One region of the Pseudarthrobacter sp. H2 genome, then DNA from elsewhere that is predicted to be linked to it. Evidence: riboswitches for the same ligand, from Rfam matches in the RefSeq annotation. Region 1 holds a riboswitch; each other region holds the start of a gene.
The links. Region 1 has a riboswitch for cyclic di-AMP ahead of ACQCSZ_RS17530 (hypothetical protein). Riboswitches for the same ligand answer to the same signal wherever they lie in the genome.
Positions count from the first base shown of each region.

Region 2: another riboswitch for cyclic di-AMP. It lies ahead of ACQCSZ_RS07480 (hypothetical protein); the one in region 1 lies ahead of ACQCSZ_RS17530 (hypothetical protein).
Region 3: another riboswitch for cyclic di-AMP. It lies ahead of ACQCSZ_RS15805 (NlpC/P60 family protein); the one in region 1 lies ahead of ACQCSZ_RS17530 (hypothetical protein).

Region 1 is NZ_CP189594.1:3,781,908-3,787,923, reverse strand. Features, by position in the region: partial or broken gene ACQCSZ_RS17545 (IS1634 family transposase) at 1-924, shown strand, start outside; gene ACQCSZ_RS17540 (IS30 family transposase) at 1,002-2,207, opposite strand; gene ACQCSZ_RS17535 (hypothetical protein) at 2,944-3,414, opposite strand; gene ACQCSZ_RS17530 (hypothetical protein) at 3,589-4,410, opposite strand; cyclic di-AMP (ydaO/yuaA leader) riboswitch at 4,409-4,566, opposite strand; gene ACQCSZ_RS17525 (HAMP domain-containing sensor histidine kinase) at 4,712-6,016, opposite strand, start outside.
Region 2 is NZ_CP189594.1:1,571,396-1,577,411, forward strand. Features, by position in the region: gene ACQCSZ_RS07455 (family 16 glycosylhydrolase) at 1-746, opposite strand, end outside; gene ACQCSZ_RS07460 (DNA alkylation repair protein) at 1,076-1,747, shown strand; gene ACQCSZ_RS07465 (cation:proton antiporter) at 1,771-2,928, opposite strand; gene ACQCSZ_RS07470 (hypothetical protein) at 2,925-3,362, opposite strand; gene ACQCSZ_RS07475 (hypothetical protein) at 3,411-3,665, opposite strand; cyclic di-AMP (ydaO/yuaA leader) riboswitch at 3,867-4,033, shown strand; gene ACQCSZ_RS07480 (hypothetical protein) at 4,038-4,766, shown strand; gene ACQCSZ_RS07485 (sensor histidine kinase) at 4,909-5,952, opposite strand; gene ACQCSZ_RS07490 (response regulator transcription factor) at 5,945-6,016, opposite strand, start outside.
Region 3 is NZ_CP189594.1:3,384,854-3,390,869, forward strand. Features, by position in the region: gene ACQCSZ_RS15785 (molybdopterin-binding protein) at 1-375, opposite strand, end outside; gene ACQCSZ_RS15790 (DUF6457 domain-containing protein) at 372-659, opposite strand; gene mobA (molybdenum cofactor guanylyltransferase) at 643-1,341, opposite strand; gene ACQCSZ_RS15800 (HNH endonuclease) at 1,434-1,934, opposite strand; gene ACQCSZ_RS15805 (NlpC/P60 family protein) at 2,195-2,941, opposite strand; cyclic di-AMP (ydaO/yuaA leader) riboswitch at 3,250-3,409, opposite strand; gene ACQCSZ_RS15810 (M23 family metallopeptidase) at 3,559-4,365, opposite strand; cyclic di-AMP (ydaO/yuaA leader) riboswitch at 4,370-4,581, opposite strand; gene ACQCSZ_RS15815 (metal-dependent transcriptional regulator) at 4,729-5,424, opposite strand; gene serC (phosphoserine transaminase) at 5,752-6,016, shown strand, end outside.

The DNA.
Region 1 (6,016 bases):
GAACTCGGCGGACTGGGCTGGGTCACCGCGCTGCGCGCCCCCGCCATCCAGGCCCTGGCCGCCGACGACGGGCCCCTGCAGATGAGCCTGTTCGACGAGCAGGACCTGGCCGAGATCGCCCACCCGGACTACCCGGGCGAACGCCTCATCGCCTGCCGCAACCCGCTCCTGGCCGCCGAACGGGCCCGCAAACGCACCGCACTGCTCGCAGCCACCGACACGGAGCTGGCCAAAATCACCGCCGCCGCCGAAGCCGGGCGGCTCAAAGACGCCGGGAAGATCGGCGTGCGCGCCGGCAAGGTCGTCGGCAGATACAAGATGGAAAAGCACTACACCCTGACCATCGGCGACACCTCGTTCGCGTACGCCCGCAACGAGGAACAAATCGCCGCCGAGGCGGCCCTGGACGGAATCTACATCATCCGCACCACCATCCAGGACACCCACATGGACGCCGGACAAGTCGTCGCGACCTACAAGTCCCTGGCCAACGTCGAACGCGACTTCCGCTCCATCAAGGCCATCGACCTGGACCTGCGCCCGATCCACCACCACACCGAAACCCGGGTCCGCGCCCACGTATTCATCTGCATGCTCGCCGCCTACCTCACCTGGCACCTCCGCCGGGCCTGGGCACCCCTGACGTTCACCGACGAAAACCGCCCCGAACCGGAGAACCCCGTCGCCCCCGCAAAACGATCGGCCGCAGCGCAGACCAAAGCAAGCCGGCGCACCACCCCAGACGGACACCCCGCCCACAGCTTCCGGTCCCTGCTGGACCACCTGGGAACCCTGACCCGCAACGAGATCCGCTACGGCGCCGAGGAGACCGCGCCCCTGATCCCCACCCTGGCCGTGCCCACCCCCATCCAACACAAGGCCTTCGACCTGATCGGCCAAAGCTTCCCGCTGACCCTGAAGTAGACAGAAGGAGGAACCCCGGAAACAGCGGAATCCCCGCCAACGGCGAATTCTGGGGATCGTTGCAACACCTGTGGTGGTTAGGTGGTTACCAGTAGATCACGAAGGCGCTCGGCGGGGGTATCCCAGTCGAGCGTTTTGCGTGGGCGGGCGTTGAGTTCCTGGGCGACGTGTTCGAGGTCTTCGGGCCCGTAGGCGTTCAGGTCGGTTCCCTTGGGGAAGTACTGGCGCAGCAGCCCGTTGGTGTTCTCGTTGGACCCGCGCTGCCAGGGGCTTCCCGGATCGCAGAAGTAGACATCCATGTCCGTGGCGATGCCAAAGGCCTTGTGCAGGGCCATCTCCGCGCCCTGGTCCCAAGTGAGCGAGCCGCGCAGGTGTGCAGGCAGGTCGCTCATGGTCTCGATGAGCCCGTCACGCACGGATTCGGCGTTGTGGTCGGTGGGCAGGTGCACCAGCATCACGTACCGTGTGGTGCGTTCCACGAGAGTCGCGATCGCCGACTGGTTGTAGGCGCCGGTGATCAAATCCCCCTCCCAGTGGCCCGGGACCGCACGGTCTTCGACCTCGGGCGGGCGTTCGGAAATATTGATCATCGGGTCCCGGAAGCGGCTGGTGCGTTCCTCCGGGTTCTTGTGGGCCTTGCGGCGGGTGCGCCCGGTGCGCAGGGCGTCCTTGACCTCGCGCTTGAGCCCGCCACGGGCCTGGAGATAGAGGGCCTGGTAGATCGTTTCGTGGCTCACGCGCATCTGCTCGTCATCGGGGAAATCCTTGATCAGCAAGTGGGAGATCTGTTCGGGCGAGCACCGGGTGAGCAGCTTGCCCTTCACGAAATCCCGCAGCCGCCGGTTGCCGCTCAGCTTACTGGTTTTGGGCCGCGACCGGCGCGCCACGGCGGCCCGCTGGGCGCCGTAGGGCTGGTAGCCGAGCACCGGGTGGCTGTTGCGGGAAACCTCGCGGCTGATCGAGGACGGGGAGCGCCCCAGGGCCGCTGCCACGGCCCTGATGGAGGAGCCCTGGGACTTCATGTCCCGGATCCTCTCGCGGTCCCGCAGCGACAGGTACCGGGGATCGATCACCTTCTCCAGTGCCGTTTGGGGAATCGAAACATTCGTTGTTCCGCCGGTGGCCTCGGGAGGCGCAATCGCAGTAGTCACCTCCCGTTTATAGTCGACGGCAGCGGGCTCAGGGTAAACAAGTTTCCCCTTGGCCTGGACTATGCCGTTATCCCACATGAAGGCCGTTTTACGGTCAACACCGACGGCCGCTGTTGCTTCACGCCGGCCCACCCCGGCTGCGCGCAGGCGGAAGAACTCCTCGCGTTTTCCCACCGTCACGCGGACACTGCGGATGCCGGCGGCCTTGGCCCAGTTATGACACGTATCTTTGCTCAGGCCGAGCTGCCTGGCCGCTTCGGTGACGCTGCCGACACTATCCAGGACAGTGAAGAATTCGGCTTTCTGGGCCTGCGAGTATTTCCGGTTGGGCCCCTTGATCTTCCTTGCCCGTTTAGGCAATGCTCCGGTCTCGTGGACCCAGGCGTAGCAGGCGGCGGTGCTCAGCCCCAGCTCTGAAGCCGCAGCCGAGACGTTCCCGAGGCGGTCCAGGAGCGTGAAGAACTCGTCCTTCTGAGCCTGCGTATACTCCCGGCGGGGTTCCGAACCCTTCACACCCGACTTGAGGTGGATCCCTGCTTGCCGGACCCACTTGCGGCACGTTGCCGCCTTGAATCCGAGCTCTCTGGCCGCCGCGGCGGCACACTCCAGCCGCTCCAGCACAGCGAAGAATTCATCCTTCTCGGCCTGCGAGTACCGCCTGTAGGTGTTCTTCTGTGACGGCGTGGGCGGAGGACCCGATTTTCCCTTTAAAGAAGATTCTTGATTTGAAGACGGCAAGGTCGTTGCAACTCCCGAAAATCTGGGGTGTTGCAACGACCGCTAGAACTGAAGAACGCGGGGATTCCGCACGTCATGCCAGACGTAACTTCGGCTTAAAGGAAGTGCACCGCCGCCGCGGTCTACTTCGTCAGGGCGCGAGCAGCGGGCAGATGTTGGTTGCAGTGCCCGATCCGGAGAATCTTCTCAACTCCGTGAAATCCAGGTTGAGGGCATAGTTGACGTTGCCGGTCGTCAGGTAAAGGCCGTCAGGGGAGGGGAGGAGGAGCAGGTTCCTTCCCGTGGAAGTGACTTCGATCCTGTCGCTCAGGAATTCATAGCGGCTGACGCCGGTGATGACGTAATTGAGAGTCTTGCCGTTGGCCGTCAGTGTTATCTTCAGGCCCGGTGACGTGCTGATGACTATGCCGTTGGGCTTCGTGATGTTCTTGACCTTACCGGTGAGCTGTATGTCGACGGGAAAGCCGCAATTGGTCAAGGTCCCCGAAGCCGGAACAGGTGGCGTCGGCGGGCCCTTCCCTTCCGGTGGCGCCGCAGCGGCCGGGCTGGCTCCTGCGAGGGCCGCAGCAACAAGAGCCGTCGAAATTACCCATTTTTTCATGTTGTGCTCCCTAGATTTTTTGTGCCCGGAGTGGGCGCGCCGCGTGGAAGACGATTGAAGGCGGCGGTGCCCCAGCTTCCCTCCAGGACCTTGCAAAAACCTTGGAAGCGAAAACCCGAGGCCCCGGATCACGGGGATCCGGGGCCTCGGGTTGAGCGGCTGGCTGTTGCCGGCTTAGTACCAGTTGTGGGCGTAGTGGAAGTTCAGCGCGCCGCAGGGGGAGCCGTAGCGGTCCTTGACGTAGTCCAGGCCCCAGTTGATCTGGGTCCGGTAGTTCGTCATATAGTCAGCGCCGGCGCTCGCCATCTTTTCGGCCGGCAGGGACTGGACCACACCGTAGGCGCCGCTGCTGGCGTTGGTGGCGGTGGTCTTCCAGTCGGACTCCTTGGTCCAGAGCTTCGTCAGGCACTGCATCTCGCCGGCGGCCCAGCCGTAGGCGGGGAGCTGGGCGGCGGCGTAGGCCTGCGCCCCGGCGGGGTCATCGACGGCAACAGGGGGTGCGGGAGCCGGGGCCACTGCGGGAGCCGGGGCCACTGCGGGAGCCGGAGCAGGAGCCGGAGCCGGGGCCGCCGCCGGTTCTGGTGCAGGGGCCGCCGCTGGAACCGGTGCCGGTGCCGGCGTTTCCGCGGGCTTCACTTCGGAGGACTGGGGAGCGATGCTGCCTCCGGCTGCGGTGGCAGGCTGCGCCGCGATCTGGGCCTTCTCGAAGTTGAGCTTCGGCAGCGGATTTGCGGCCGTGGGGGACGCCTCGGAGGCCAGAGTGCCGGCGTTCGGGGCGGCGGTGTCGGAGGCCTGGACGGCAGCGCTGACTCCGACCAGCACCACGCAGGCGGCCGCGGTGACGACGGCAGCGCGGCGGCCGGTGGAGCCGATTCCGGCGGCAAAACGGGACAGTGCTGAAGCGGGCCGGGCCGGTTCGGCGCGGTGGCGCGAGTGGGTGGAACGGGATTTGGGTAAGGCGCCCTCGGGGCGCGTTTGTACCTTGGATTCAGTCATAATCGCCTCTCAACGCCGGCGGAGTTAGCTGTCGGGTTCGGATGGGAAGTCCGGCCGCACGGAATTTCACGTGTCGGCTTCACCCCAAGGGCGCATGCGTGCAAAATGCCCGGGACCTGGGTTCCCCACCTCTGCCTGGTCCAGCGGAATCCGGGAAGCGGCAGAGTTTGGCGTCCGTCCGGATATGCGGCCCCAATGGCGGCCGCACCCTAAAAACGGTACAGGAGCCGGGAGCTTAAGTCACATTTTGATAACAGGAACCACGACGGCGGTGCGTCGGCTTGCGCCCGCCGCGCTTTCGTTAACCGCCTGGCGGGGCCGGCGGAAAGCGCACGGCGAACTCCGTGCGGCCCGGCCGGGAGGTGACCTCGACGGTACCTCCGTGGGCCTCCGCGATCGACTGCACGATGGACAGCCCCAGCCCGCTGGTCCCCTCGGCGGTGGGCGAGACCGCGGTGGCAGGGGGCCCGCCGGCAGGCATCGCGGCCGTCTTCCCCGGCGCCCCGGCCGTGATGGCCGCCTCCGCCCTGGCGGGTGCCGCCGTCGTGACCGCCGGGTTCTTCCGCGCCGCGTCTGCCCGCGCGAAGCGGGCAAAGACCCGGCCGATGAACTCGGGCGCGATCCCGCTGCCGTTGTCCATCACCGTCAGCACGGCGCTGCCGTCCGCCGAACGCATCACGCCGGTGACCACCGTGGTCCCGGGCGTGGTGTGCTTGCGCGCATTCGAGAGCAGGTTGGCCAGCACCTGGTGGAGCTGGGTCGCATCGCCGCGCACCACCACCGGTTCTTCCGGGAGCTCCAGTTGCCAGACACGGTCCGGGGCCATGACCTTCTCGTCGCTGACGCTCTCGATCGCCAGCTGCGTGAGGTCGACGTCGCTGAGCTTCAGCGGCTGGCCCTCGTCCAGCCGCGCCAGCAGCAGCAGATCCTCCACCAGGGTGGTCATCCGCACGGACTGGCTCTGCACCCGCGCGAGGGATCTTTCCCCGTCCGGCGTGAAATGCTCGGTCATCCGCATCAGCTCGGTGTAGCCGCGGATGGCGGTCAGCGGGGTGCGCAGCTCGTGCGAGGCGTCGGCCACGAACTGGCGCACCTTCATCTCGCTGACCTGCCGCGCCTCGAGCGCGTTGGAGACGTTCTCCAGCATCTGGTTCAGCGCGTAGCCCACGCTGCCCACTTCCGTTCCGGGATGGGCGGCCGACGCCGGGACCCGCACCGCGAGTGCCACCTCGCCGGCGTCGAGCGGGAGGCGGGACACCTTGGTGGCCACCTCGGACAGCTGCTCAAGCGGTTTCATGGTCCGCCGGATCAGCGCGGTCCCGGCGAGGCCGATCAGCACGAGGCCGCCGGCGGAGACCACCACCATGGTCCAGACCAGTGAGGTCAGGGTGTTCTGCTTGTCGGCCAGCGGCAGCCCGGTGACGATCACGTCACCGTAGGGTGCCTGCACGGCGGTCAGCCGGTAGGCGCCGGCGGAGAGAGTGCGGTCCACGGGGATGCCGTTGGGCGTCAGGGCGAGGAGGGCATGGCCGTCGTCGGGGGACAGGCCCTTCCGGGTGGCGTCCTCGGCAAGGAAACCGGCGCTGCTGACCGCGCCGCCCAGGAT
Region 2 (6,016 bases), 2.2 Mb from region 1:
ACGACGGGGTGGTATTTCGGGTCCCGTGCGCTGGTTTTCATGCGCGTTTCCCAGCGGCCGTACTTCTGCTGCGCGAACTTTGCCGACATGCCGCCGGTGGTACCAGCGGTGTCGCCCTTGACCGTGGCTGAGCCGTTGGCAACGGACCAGGCGGCGGGGCTGCGGACACCCTTGCCTGCATGCCCGGCGCCCTTGAAGACGCTCCATTTCGTGGCGTCGGGTGCGCCGGTGTTCGAGAACTCGTCGCCGGCCAGGACCGGACCCCAGCCGAAGGTGGTGGCTGCCTGCGTGCCGTCACCCGCAGTCGCGGCTGCCGCTGCGGCGGCGACCGGTGCAGCAGGGGCTGCCGGTGCGGCGGCGACCGGTGCGGCAGGGGCTGCCGCTGCGGCGGCGACCGGTGCGGCAGGGGCTGCCGGCACCGGTGCTGCGGCGGCGGGGGCGGCGGGGGCAACCGCCGTGGCGGCGGCTGGGTTGCCCGGCGTCGCGCCTGACACGGCGTCGCCCGGCGTCGCGCCCTCAACTGGGGCGTCCGTTGCCGGTGTCTGCGTTGCCTCCCTGGGTGCGGCGCCGGTTGAAGCGGCGGCCTTATCGGAGCCCGGGGTGGGGGCGTCCGGCGCCGGGACAGTTTCGGCTGAAGATGCCGAATCGGAAGGCGCTGAGGTGCGGCCGGACGCCGGGGGAGCTGCGGCCCCGGGGGTCGTGGAGGCGGCGCTGCATCCAGTCAGTGACAGAGCGCCCATGGTCATTACGATGGCTATTTTCTTAAACAAAAGACCTCTTCGGGCGTAGGACACACGCGGCCGACAGGCACAACTGAGGTGCCGACGAGTGCGTGAAGCTTCTTTCGCCCCCGTCACTGGGGACGGAGCGAGCAGGCGCCGGTTGGCGCAGCGGGGCCCGATACTCTGGCCTCCGGGGCCCTGCATTCGGGCCCAGCCTTGCGGCCAGCCGCCCACGTTACCTGATCGTGACCTTTGCCCGCAAGCACACGACGTCGTGGCGGGCCGGACCTTCGTGGGTCCCGAAACCGCCGTGCCGACTTCGGCAGGCTGCCCGGAGGGGAAAGAATGGTCGGGTGAGCGACGCCGGCGATTTCATCGATTCCTCCCTCCAGCGCGAGGGCGACTGGTACCGGGCCGAAGCGGCGCAGGCCCGCCTGGGAAGCGAGCTGCAGGGAAGCGGGCTGCGGTTCTACGGCGCCTCGGTCGGAGCCGTGCGGGGAACGGTCCGCGATGTCCTGCGCCGCTACCGGGGTCTGTCGCACGACGACGTTACGGCGCTCAGCTCGGAGCTGTGGTCGGTGCCGGTATTCGAGCGTCGCCTGGCGGCAGTCGTCCTGCTGCAGTCCAGCCTCGGGCTGCTCACCAACTCCGATCTGACCCGGATCGAGGGGTTCGTCCGGCAGGCCCGGCTGCGGGCGCTCGTCGACCCGCTCGCCGTCGAGGTGGTGGGGCCCTTGATCGAAGGCCTCGACACGCTGGGCAGGGTGCGGGCGGACGGCGTGCTGGACCGGTGGGTGCGGGAGCCCGACGCCTGGCTGCGCCGTGCCGCCCTGCTGTCCCCGCTCCTGGCGTTCGGGGCGGGGGCGGGGGACTGGGACGGCTTCGTCCGCCGTGCCCGGGCTGTCCTCGCGGAGCCGCCGGAGCAAGGGCGCGACGGCGCGGTGGTCCGGGAGGCGATCTCCCGGGTGCTCCAGGATCTGGCGACGAAAAGACCGGAGCTCCAGTTCCCGTCCGCGGACGTGTGACGCGGGGAGAGTGACGCAAGAGTTCAGTGTTTACCGTGACCGGCGGGCACCGGCTGGGCGAATGACTTCGCCGCACGGGATCCTGCCATGGCGGTCGCGGCTATCGTGACGAGGGCTCCCAGGAGCAGGGCGGCGTCCTCTCCGGGCAGCAGTACGTGCAGTTGGGTGCCGATGCTTGCCGCCGCGACCGGTACGCCCAGTTGCGCAGCCGAGAGAACTCCCAGCGGCAGGGGGAGCCCCAGCGCCCTCAAGCCGGCGTGGAGCAGGACCGTGCCAATCCCCAGGGACAGGCCCAACGCGATCATGTCCGGGTGGCCGGCGAGGTCGCGGAGGTTCAGGGAGGCGCCGAGCCAGACCAAGAAGACCGGCCCCAGGAAACCGTCGCTGACGGCGAAAAGCTGGCGGGCCAGCCGTCTGGGTTCGCCGACCGCGGCCACCACCAGGCCAAAGGAAAAGCCTGCCAGCATCACTGACACGTGTCCGAAGGTGGCCACCCCCGCCAGCGCGAAGAGCAGGGACAGCTGGACCCTGAGCTCCAGGGCAAACTTGCGGTCTTCCGAGAGCTGGTGCACGCGCTGGCGGGTGCCGCTGCGCTCCGCCGAGCGCAGGACGAAAAAGAGCACAGCGGCGCACGCCGCCACCGCGAGTGCTCCCAGCGCGGCGCGGCCGGCGTTCGGCGGATCCACGGCCAGCGGCAGCGCCACGATGCAGGCGATGTCGGCGATGGCCACCTGTGCTGTCATGGCCACCACGGACGGCCCGCCCAGACGCAGGGAATCAACAATCGGGAGGACCAAGGCAGCGGACGAGGACGCCAGCAATACCACGTACAGGGGAGCGTGCCCTGTGCCGAAAGCCAAGCCCATCCCGGTTCCGATGACGGCAGCCGCGATCGCCGCAGCGATGGCCTGGCCGAAGCCCTTACCGAGAGCGGAGCGGATCTGCGGATCCCTGAGCGGCACATGGGATCCTGCCACGAACATCATCAGGGCAAAACCCATGTTCGCCAGAAGGCTGAACGTGGGATCTTCCGAATCGACCAGGGAAAGCCCCGTCCGCCCGATCACGATGCCTGCCAGCAGCTCGCCCAGGACCACCGGCAGCCGCCAGCGCACCGGCAGGGCGAGCAGGGGGCCGGCGAGGGCGACGGCGGCGATCAGCGCCAGGGACAGGAACGTCACCGCGCGCCCGGCCTGGCCGGAACCTGGGTCCCCGGATCGGCCAGTTTGACGGGGATGGGCGTGTTCTCGTCCGTCAGATAGGACGCGCAGACCCGGTGGTACCCGTCCGCGATCTGCGCTGCGACGCCGGCGTTCATGTTTCCCCGGACCAGCAGCACCGGGGACAGCTTTTTTCCGGTGGCGATCTTGGCCAGATCCGCGGCGACGTGGGCGTTTTGCGGCGTAAGGAGCGGCAGCCCGGAGGCGCGCAGAATGTCTTTCGCGAGCTGGTGCGTCACCGGGGCGTTGCGCATGGACTGCACGATTAGGGCTGCATTGATGGCGTCGGTCAGCAGCGCAAGGTATCTCTCCGCGGCCGGGTAGTCATGCTCCTCGGGCTCCGGGAGCCAGATAACTGATGCCGCGTCATCACTTTTCCTGGAGTCTTTGGCCATGGAATGAGCCTAATCCCGTCCCGTCCAACAAGCGCTCGACCGCAGGCTTTACCCGCCGGGCCGGCGTTCCACCACTGCGTAGGCCCTGCCGTCGAGGAACTCCCAGTCCGTGACCACCATGAACCCCAGGGCGTCCACCCGGTCGTTGAGGACGTGGACGTCAAAGCCGCCGTCCCGGGGTTCGGCGTCCCACGTCCCTACGCGGACTTCCTTTCCCTCCAGGATCAACAGCTCGGTATTGACGTCAAAGTCCTCCTGCGGCTGACTGCTCAGCTGACAGATGGCGACACAGGGGCTGGTCATGTCGGGCCTCCGCTTCGGGGACAGGCTGATGGCATCATCATATGCCTGGGGCCCTACCATCCCGAGAGGGAACGGCCGGCCAGAACCGCCCGGCCGTTACCTGAATGTGACAATGGGCCGTCTTCCCCGTACGGTGGATAAGTGCCTGTTGTCTCCGATACGGGCACTCCCCAGCCGATTGCCTAACTCTGCCGCGGCCCGGGGCATCTCGTACCAAACGTCCGGCAGAGACGGGGAAACCACTTTTGATCTGCTGTTACGCAGGTCTTGGGGTGAAGCCGCACGGCCCGCAACTGCGGGCCCGAGTGCGGCCGGGTGCCTCCCATCCGAATCCGACAGCTCACCTCGCAGGCATTGGGAGAGGCTACATTCATGTCTTCAAGCACGACCAATTCCAACCGCTTCACCACCCGCACCAAGCGCAACGCCGGCATCATCGGCCGCCAGGCCGCCGTCATCGCCGCCGCCTCCGGTCTCGTCCTCAGCGGCGCCATGGCCGCCAACGCCGCAGAGGTGCCCGCGGAACGCAACCCGGTGCCGGCGTCGTCCGTTGACGTCAAGGGCCAGCTCGGCGCGCCCCTTACCGCCGATGCCGGCGTGCAGATCAGCTTCGAGCGTCCGGCTGTGGCCTCCACGCCGGCTCCGGTCATCGAACAGCCCAAGCCCGTGGCAGCCGCTGCTCCTGCCGCCGTCGTGGCCCAGGCCCCCGCAGCTCCCAAGGCCGCGGTGAACGTCCAGGCAGCACCGGCCCCCGCCGCTGCTCCGGCAGCTGCTCCTGCCGCCGCCGGACGAGGCGCGGCCATGCTCGCCGCGGCCTACGGCCAGCTGGGCATCACGCAGGACTGCACCGCCATGGTGGAGAAGGCGCTCGGCGCCGCCGGCAAGCCGGTCGGTGACCTCGGCCCCCAGCAGTTCCTGAGCCAGGGCACCGTTGTGGCAACGCCCGCCCCCGGTGACATGGTGGTCCAGAGCGGCCACGTGGGCATCTACGCCGGCAACGGCCAGGTCATCAGCGGCGGCATGAACTACGTCAACGCCACCGTGGTCCACCCGCTGTCCTGGCTGACCGCCACCGGCGGTGTGACCTTCGTCCGCGCCTAAGCGACCGAGGCAAAGCTCCTGAGCCAACGCGCCTGAGCCCTGTGGATGAAGCCCGGTGATCAGCTGCCTTGGGGGCGGCTGATTGCGGGCTGGGGCGCGGCCCGTCGCGTGGGCCGGGCATTAGCCCACCACGGCCCATGACTCAGCCCGCAGCCAGCGGAAGCGCAAGCTTCATCGTGGTTCCCTCCGGGCCGGTCCGGGTTACCTCGACGGTGCCGCCGGCGGCGGTGGCGATCTCGCGGACCAGGGCCAGGCCGATGCCGAAGCTTCTTTGGCCCCCGGATCCATCCGCGCCGGGGGTCCTGACGAACCGGTCAAAGACCCGGGCCTGGTCCACACCCGTGATCCCGGATCCCGTGTCCGCCACGGTGATCACGGCGTGATTCTTTTCCACCGCCGTGCTGATGGTGACCCGCCCGCCGGGCGGGGTGTGGGCCAGGGCGTTGTCCGCCAAGGCGAGCACCGCCCGCCGCACGGAGCTCCGTTCGATCCGGGCCAGCGCCCGGCCGCCGTCGGGCGGCCCTGCGGAGGACCCCGCGGCCAGGCCCCCGGAAGACCCCGCGGTAACGGCAAGCCGGATGTCCTGCCGCGCCGCGAGCTCCTGGAGGCTTTCGGTGACGGACGCGGCGACGTCGGCCAGGTCCACCGGTTCCTTTGGGGGATCCGGTGTCGAGCCGGTCGCCGCCAGGAGCAGTTCGTTGACGATCCCCGTGAGTGTTGCCGCATCCTCCCGGATCCTGCCCAGGGCCTGGCCTGGTTTGGAGTCCGGCGCCGCGTCGCGCTGGGCGAGCTGGATGCGCGCGTCCAGGATGGCCAGGGGCGTGCGCAGCTCATGGCTGGCATCCTGGACGAACCGCCGCTGCAGGGCCAGCGCTTCGCCCAGCGGCCGGATGGCGCTGCGCGCACTGAACCACCCCACGATGCCGGCGAGCGCGACGCCTGCCACTCCGGCGATGACCATGGCCTCGACCAGGTCTTTGGAGTCGAGATAGGTATAGGCCGGCCCCGCCGCTGCGCCAGGCAGATCCGGGTGCGCCAGCTTGTTCACCAGATAGATGGTCGCGGCGGCGAGGAGGCAGAGGACCAACACGGCGCAGGCCGCGCTGATCCGCAAGGCGACCTTGAGCGAGGCCCTGCGCAGGGTTTCCTGGTCCGCTTCGCCAGCCGGCCGCGTCCGCCTATTCAAGGGCGTCGCCGATCTGGTAGCCGACGCCGTGGACCGTGCGCACCACGGTCCTGGAGATCTTCCG
Region 3 (6,016 bases), 400 kb from region 1:
CTGGCCCGGTTCGGCCAGGATCCACGGCCCGCCGCCGTTGACGGCCCAGCCGTCCATGGCCGACGACGCGTAGTGCGGCATGTCCTGCAGCGCGGCCACGTCCGCCGCGAGTGTGCGGCCCAACGCCTGCCGGAGGACCACCGGGGCGGCGGGGATGGGGGCGGCACAGTCGAAGGCGAGCTGCCGGGCCTCATGCCAGGTGTGGGCGAGGTGCCGGTGCGGTGCCGGTGCTGCGGCCCCGCCCGTGCCGGGAGCAGCGGCGGGAGCAGCACCGGGAACAGCGGCGGGAACAGAGCCCGGCAGAGCGGCGGCGTCATCGGAGCCGTACTCATCCCCGGCAGCGGCTGCACCGCCGTGTGGGGGTCCTGGGGTCATGTCCCGGAGACTTCGGTGGCCGCGTAGCCCGAGGCGAGTGCCCGGGCCACCCCCACGGCGGCCTGCATGGCGACGGCGTCGGTGGCCTGCCCTGAACCGGAGGCCAGCCCCGCGGCAAAGCCCGCGATGAAGGTGGTCAGCGGGGCGGCGGGGCGCACCACGGAATGGGCTGCCACGCCGGCCAGGGCAAGGACCTCGTTGATGTCGATCTCGACGTCTTCCAGCTCCAGTGCCTGGAGCAGCGCACGGCACCAGTCTTCCAGCGTTTCATCCTGGCTTTTCACCGTTTGCCTCCAAAGTCGAGTTCAGCTGCGGAGCTCCGGGCCGGCCGCCCGGATCGTTGCCCTGGATCCGGCCGGTTACCCCCAGGGCGGAGGCGTCGTCCCAGGTGTCCACATCGTCTGTGGAACCGGAGGGGACACGAACTGCCCGCACCTCAAGACTAGCAAGAAGGGCGAATGCCGAGGCGTCTTTCAGCGCACCCCGGTGAGCCGCTTCCGCGGCGGAGCGGTGCAGCGCCGCCGTGCCATAGAAACCGATCAGGGGTTGTTTCCGTCCGTCGGCGGAGAGCGCCATGACGCCGTCTCGGCCGGATTGTCCGGCGTCGTCCACGGCTGCGGCGAGCGACCGCACCGCCGTGTCCACGCGCGGCATGTCGCACGCCAGGACGAGGGTCAGGGGTGCCGGGCCCGCGGCGCGGCGGGCGGCATAGTCCTGTTCCAGGGCGGAGAGCCCGGCGGCGATGGCTGCGGCCGGACCCGCGAACGGCGGGTCCTCCCGGCAGTTCAGCACGCCGGCCGGCAGCGTCCCCGGGTCCGGGCCGACGACGGCGATCGCCTGTGCGCCGCGGGCCGCCTGCAGCGCGAGATCGAGGAGGGTGGCGCCGTCGTACCGGAGTCCGGCTTTGGGCGCGCCGCCTAAACGGGAGGACCGCCCCCCGGCGAGAATAACCGCATCAAATTCCACCGGCCCAGCCTAGCCCGGCCACGGGCCGGACGGGTGCGCCCCTCCGGCTGTGCTCGTCCGGCTGCGCCGGTGCGCCCTTCCGGGGGCCGGTTTCAGGCCGCGGATTCCGGCAGCAGAAAGGGATCCCAGTCCGGCGCCGGCTTTTCGAGTTCCTTGATCTGCCACCTCGTGCCCTTCGGCGGCGCCGGGACAAAGCCCAGTTTCCAGCCCATTTCCGCCGGGGTGTGGTCCCCCTTGGCATTGTTGCAGCGCAGGCAGGCGGCCACGAGGTTTTCCCACGAGTCCGCCCCGCCCCGGGACTTCGGGTGGACATGGTCCACCGTGTGGGCGCCCTTCCCGCAATAGGCGCAGCGCTGCCCGTCCCGGCGGAGCACACCGCGCCGGCTGACCGCCGTTATCGTGTTGTAGCGGGGCCTGATGTAGCGGTGCAGGAGAATGACCGAGGGCCGGCCCAGTATGTCCTGGGGCCCGACGACGGGCTCCTCCCCTTCGGCCACCACACTGGCCTTTCCGGTCAACACAAGAACAAGCGCCCGGCGGAAGGTAACAACCGCCAGGGGTTCATATCCAGCATTCAGAACGAGCGTGCGCATGCACATACCTCTTCACGGCCGCACCCGCCAGGGGCACGAGGGCCGGCTGCCCTCTGCATGGTCGGGCTATGGATCGACACCACAAGAGTAAACACTCAGGTGCCGTATCACCGAATTTTTTCGGCCGCCCCGGTCCGTGATCCGGGAAATTCATTCCCCGGCAATGCAAAGAACCCCTGCCGCAGGGGCAGGGGTCCTCTTCAAATCTTGAGCTGATCCAGCCTGTTGAGGCCGGGTTGCAGCTGGGTTGAGCCTGCGGCCTAGCCGCCGACGCGGATGAAGACCGGGCCCGAGCCGACGTTGACGGTCTGCAGGGACGTGGTTCCACCGTTCCAGCCGCCGTGGACGGCCATGCCGTTGCCGACGTAAACAGCGATGTGGGCCATGCCCGCGCCACCGTTCTGGTAGTAGGCGAGGTCGCCCGGCTGTGCCTCGGCGGCGCTCACGGTACGGCCCAGGGACAGGTAACCTGCCGGCCAGCCGTGGAAGTTGACGCCAGCCGCAGCCAGGGCGTTCGTGACCAGCGCGGTGCAGTCCTGCGAAACGCCGATCTGTGCGTAGGCTGCAGCAGCGACGGTTGCGCCGCTGCCGATGCCGGCCGGTGCCAGCGCGGAGCCCGCGGCTGCGAGCTGGGTGCCACCGGTCGCAGCGGCGCCGGTCGAGTCCTGGACCTTGACCACGGGCTTGGCGGCCTCGACGACGGGAGCCGGCGAAGTGGACACGGCCGGCTTCTCGTAGGAGATCGCAATCGTGGAAGCAGCGGAAATCGTTGCCGGCGCAGCCGACTGGACGTCCAGGGCGGAAGCGGAGGTGGATTCGCGCTGAACGTTGGTCTCGGCAGCGTTGGCTGCGATACCGCTGGTCAGGACCAGACCGGATGCGGCAGCGATGACGGCCGCCTGGCGGCCCATGCCGCCGGCGTTGTCGCCGACAGCCTTGGCGATGACAGCAAGCGAGTTGGTCTTGGTGACCTCGGCGCGGTGCCGTGCGATTGCACGAGTAGTCATGAAGTTCTCTCTTTCGTGATCCTTGGATCGCGCCTTTTGGGCGCGAACAGAGGACGCTCCGGCATCTTGGGGGTACGCCGGATCGCCCCGAATGGGTTACTTAGCGAAGGGTGTACTGCGAAGACGCGCCAAAAGCGGGAACTGCATGCAGGTGCTTGGCCTGCGGGCCGGTCTCAGTAGAGATCGAGACGGCGGTGTGAGCTCCAATCCGGGCGCCGGCAAGGGCAGCACGGGACTTGGATTTCAGCGGGCTCGTACGAGCCGCGCCAGCGCGGTGGCGCGCAGCATTGTGGCGTGAAGTCACGAAAGTAGCCTCTCCCAATGCCTGCGAGGTGAGCTGTCGGATTCGGATGGGAGTCACCCGGCCACGCTGCTTCCTTCGGAAGCTTTGCGACTTAACCCCAAGGCCTTCTTGCGAAGACCAAAATTGGTTCCCCCGCCCCTGCCAGACGATGTCATGCGAACGGACCTTGAGCGGTGGCAGAGTTAGGCAATCCACTCAAGAGCGCCAACTCCGGAGGAGTTGGCGTACCTCATACGGTACAGGAGTCCGGATTCAATGTCACATTCAGATCACGGCGTGTCAGAGGAATTCGAGAGTAATCCATCGGCTTGGCCTAGAGCCAGCCCAGCGGGTCAACGACGTCGCCGTTGACCATCACTTCGAAGTGGAGGTGGCAGCCGGTGGAGGCGCCGGTGGTGCCGCTCATCGCAATGATGTCGTCTCGGGAGACCTTCTGGCCGACATGGACGGAGGACGAGGACAAGTGGTTGTAGGTGGTCTCCAGGCCGTTGCCGTGGTCGATCACGATGCGGTTTCCGCCGCCGTAAGGGTGCCAGCCCGAGAACGTCACGGTGCCGCTGGCCGCTGCGTGGACTGCCGTTCCGCACTGGGCCGCATAGTCCTGGCCCCGGTGGAACTCGCCGGCGCCGCCCGTGATCGGGCTGACGCGGTAGCCGAAGGGCGAGGCCGTGACCATCTGCTCCAGCGGGGCGCCGAGGGTGCCGGCCGACGCGGCGCGTGTGATGGTGCCGACGGACTGGGCACTCAGGAGCTGCTTGAGTTTTCCGTCCGGATCGCCCTTGGTGCTGACGGCCGTGCGGCTGAAATCGATCTTGGCGGCGGCGGCGGTCACGTCCGGCTGGGCTGCGGCGGGAGTTCCGGGGCCGGTGGCCATCACCGGGCCGGTGGCGGGGAGCGCGACCGTCAGGACCAGGCCCGTGGCGGCGAGGGCGATCCCTGCCTTCTGCCCCACACCGCTGGCGGCGGCGAAGTCCGTTACCTGGCGGAACGGACTTCGGCGGCCCCGGCGTTCATCACGCTGCGCGTCCCGCGGGCGGGCGGCCTGCAGGGCCGCTGCCGGACGCGGCTCCGGAGCGGGACCGGTCGCACGGCGACGGCCCCTGGTGGTCTGGGTGGTCAAGAACGGTTCCTCTCTGGATAGCCTGCGAAGTTAGCTGTCGGATTCGGGTCAGAGAGATCAAAGACCCGGCCCGCCAGGGCAAGCATCCAGGCACAGAGGCATCCCGGGGGTCCTCGGTGGAGTGTGCATGCTGCTGACGGACTTCACCCCGAGACTGTTGGAAAAACAGCCGGAAATGGTTCCCCCGCCCCTGCCAGCAGGTGACTCTGCGACTGATCCGCTGGCAGGGCTCGGCTTCGGATCAGGTAACGCTTTGGTATCGGTAGTGGCCTTAACTATAGGCGATTAAACCGACCGGTAATAACTCCGTGATCTTCGACATGCACAACTCACGGGACGTCCCATGTCCGGCAGCCCCGGAGGTCAGCCGACCGTCACAAACACATGGGCGGCCACCTCAGGCGGCAGCTCCAGGGCACCCTCGATGTCCGGCACGCGGACCGAAATATACTCTCCCACCCGTTCCAAGGAGACCCGGGCGCCCGGTCTGATTCCGCCTTCATCGAGCTGGACCAGCAGTTCAGGCTCCACCTGGATCGGCTCGGCCAGGCGGTTGACGGTGATCCGCGAGCCCGCGCCGTAGCCGGCCATGGCTTCCAGCAGGTTCACCACCCCGTCGGTGCGGGCCTTGGACGGCAGGCCGCCGAGCTCGGCAAGCCCGGGGATCGGATTTCCGTACGGGGAGACAGTCGGGTGGTTGAGCAGGTCGAAGATGCGCCGCTCGACGCGTTCACTCATCACATGTTCCCACCGGCACGCTTCCTCGTGGACGTAGGCCCAGTCGAGGCCGATCACGTCGGCAAGCAGGCGTTCGGCGAGGCGATGCTTGCGCATGACTTCGATGGCGCGTTTCCGGCCCGTTTCCGTCAGCTCAAGGTGCCGGTCGCCGGAAACGACGACGAGGCCGTCGCGCTCCATGCGCCCGATGGTCTGGGAGACGGTGGGCCCGGAGTGGCGGAGCCGTTCGGCGATGCGGGCGCGGAGCGCGATGATGTTCTCTTCTTCAAGTTCCAGAATGGTCCGAAGATACATCTCGGTGGTATCAATCAGATCCGTCATTCAGCTCAGCTCCTCGAGCGCCGTCCGTGCGTCATTCCCACCGTACCGCGTGCAGGATGCGCCTTGGCGGGGTCCGCCGTACGTTCGCAGGACAGCTTAGCCTATTTTGAATTACTCTGGATAATCTTCCGGGCGGCTGGCTCGGCCGGCGTAGGCGCAGGCACGGGTTCCGGGCGGCTCCCAATGACCGGACTATGACGGGGCCTTTCCCGTGAGTTCCCGCGAGCCCGGAACAGTCAGGCAGAATGAAAGGGAGGCTTCGCTTCAGCCATCCTGCCAAGCCACCTCCCGCACCACGCTACGAACCAGCCGAAAATTGGAGCCACTGTGAGCGACACCAGCATCACGATCCCCGCAAACCTCCTGCCCCAGGACGGACGGTTCGGCGCCGGACCGTCCAAGGTCCGTCCGGAACAGATGCAGGCCCTCTCCGCGGCGTCGGCCACGCTGCTGGGAACCTCCCACCGCCAGGCGCCGGTCAAGAACCTGGTCGGCTCCATCCGGAACGGGCTCAGCGGGTTCTTCCGCGCCCCGGAAGGCTACGAGGTGGTCCTGGGCGTCGGCGGCTCCACCGCATTCTGGGACATCGCCA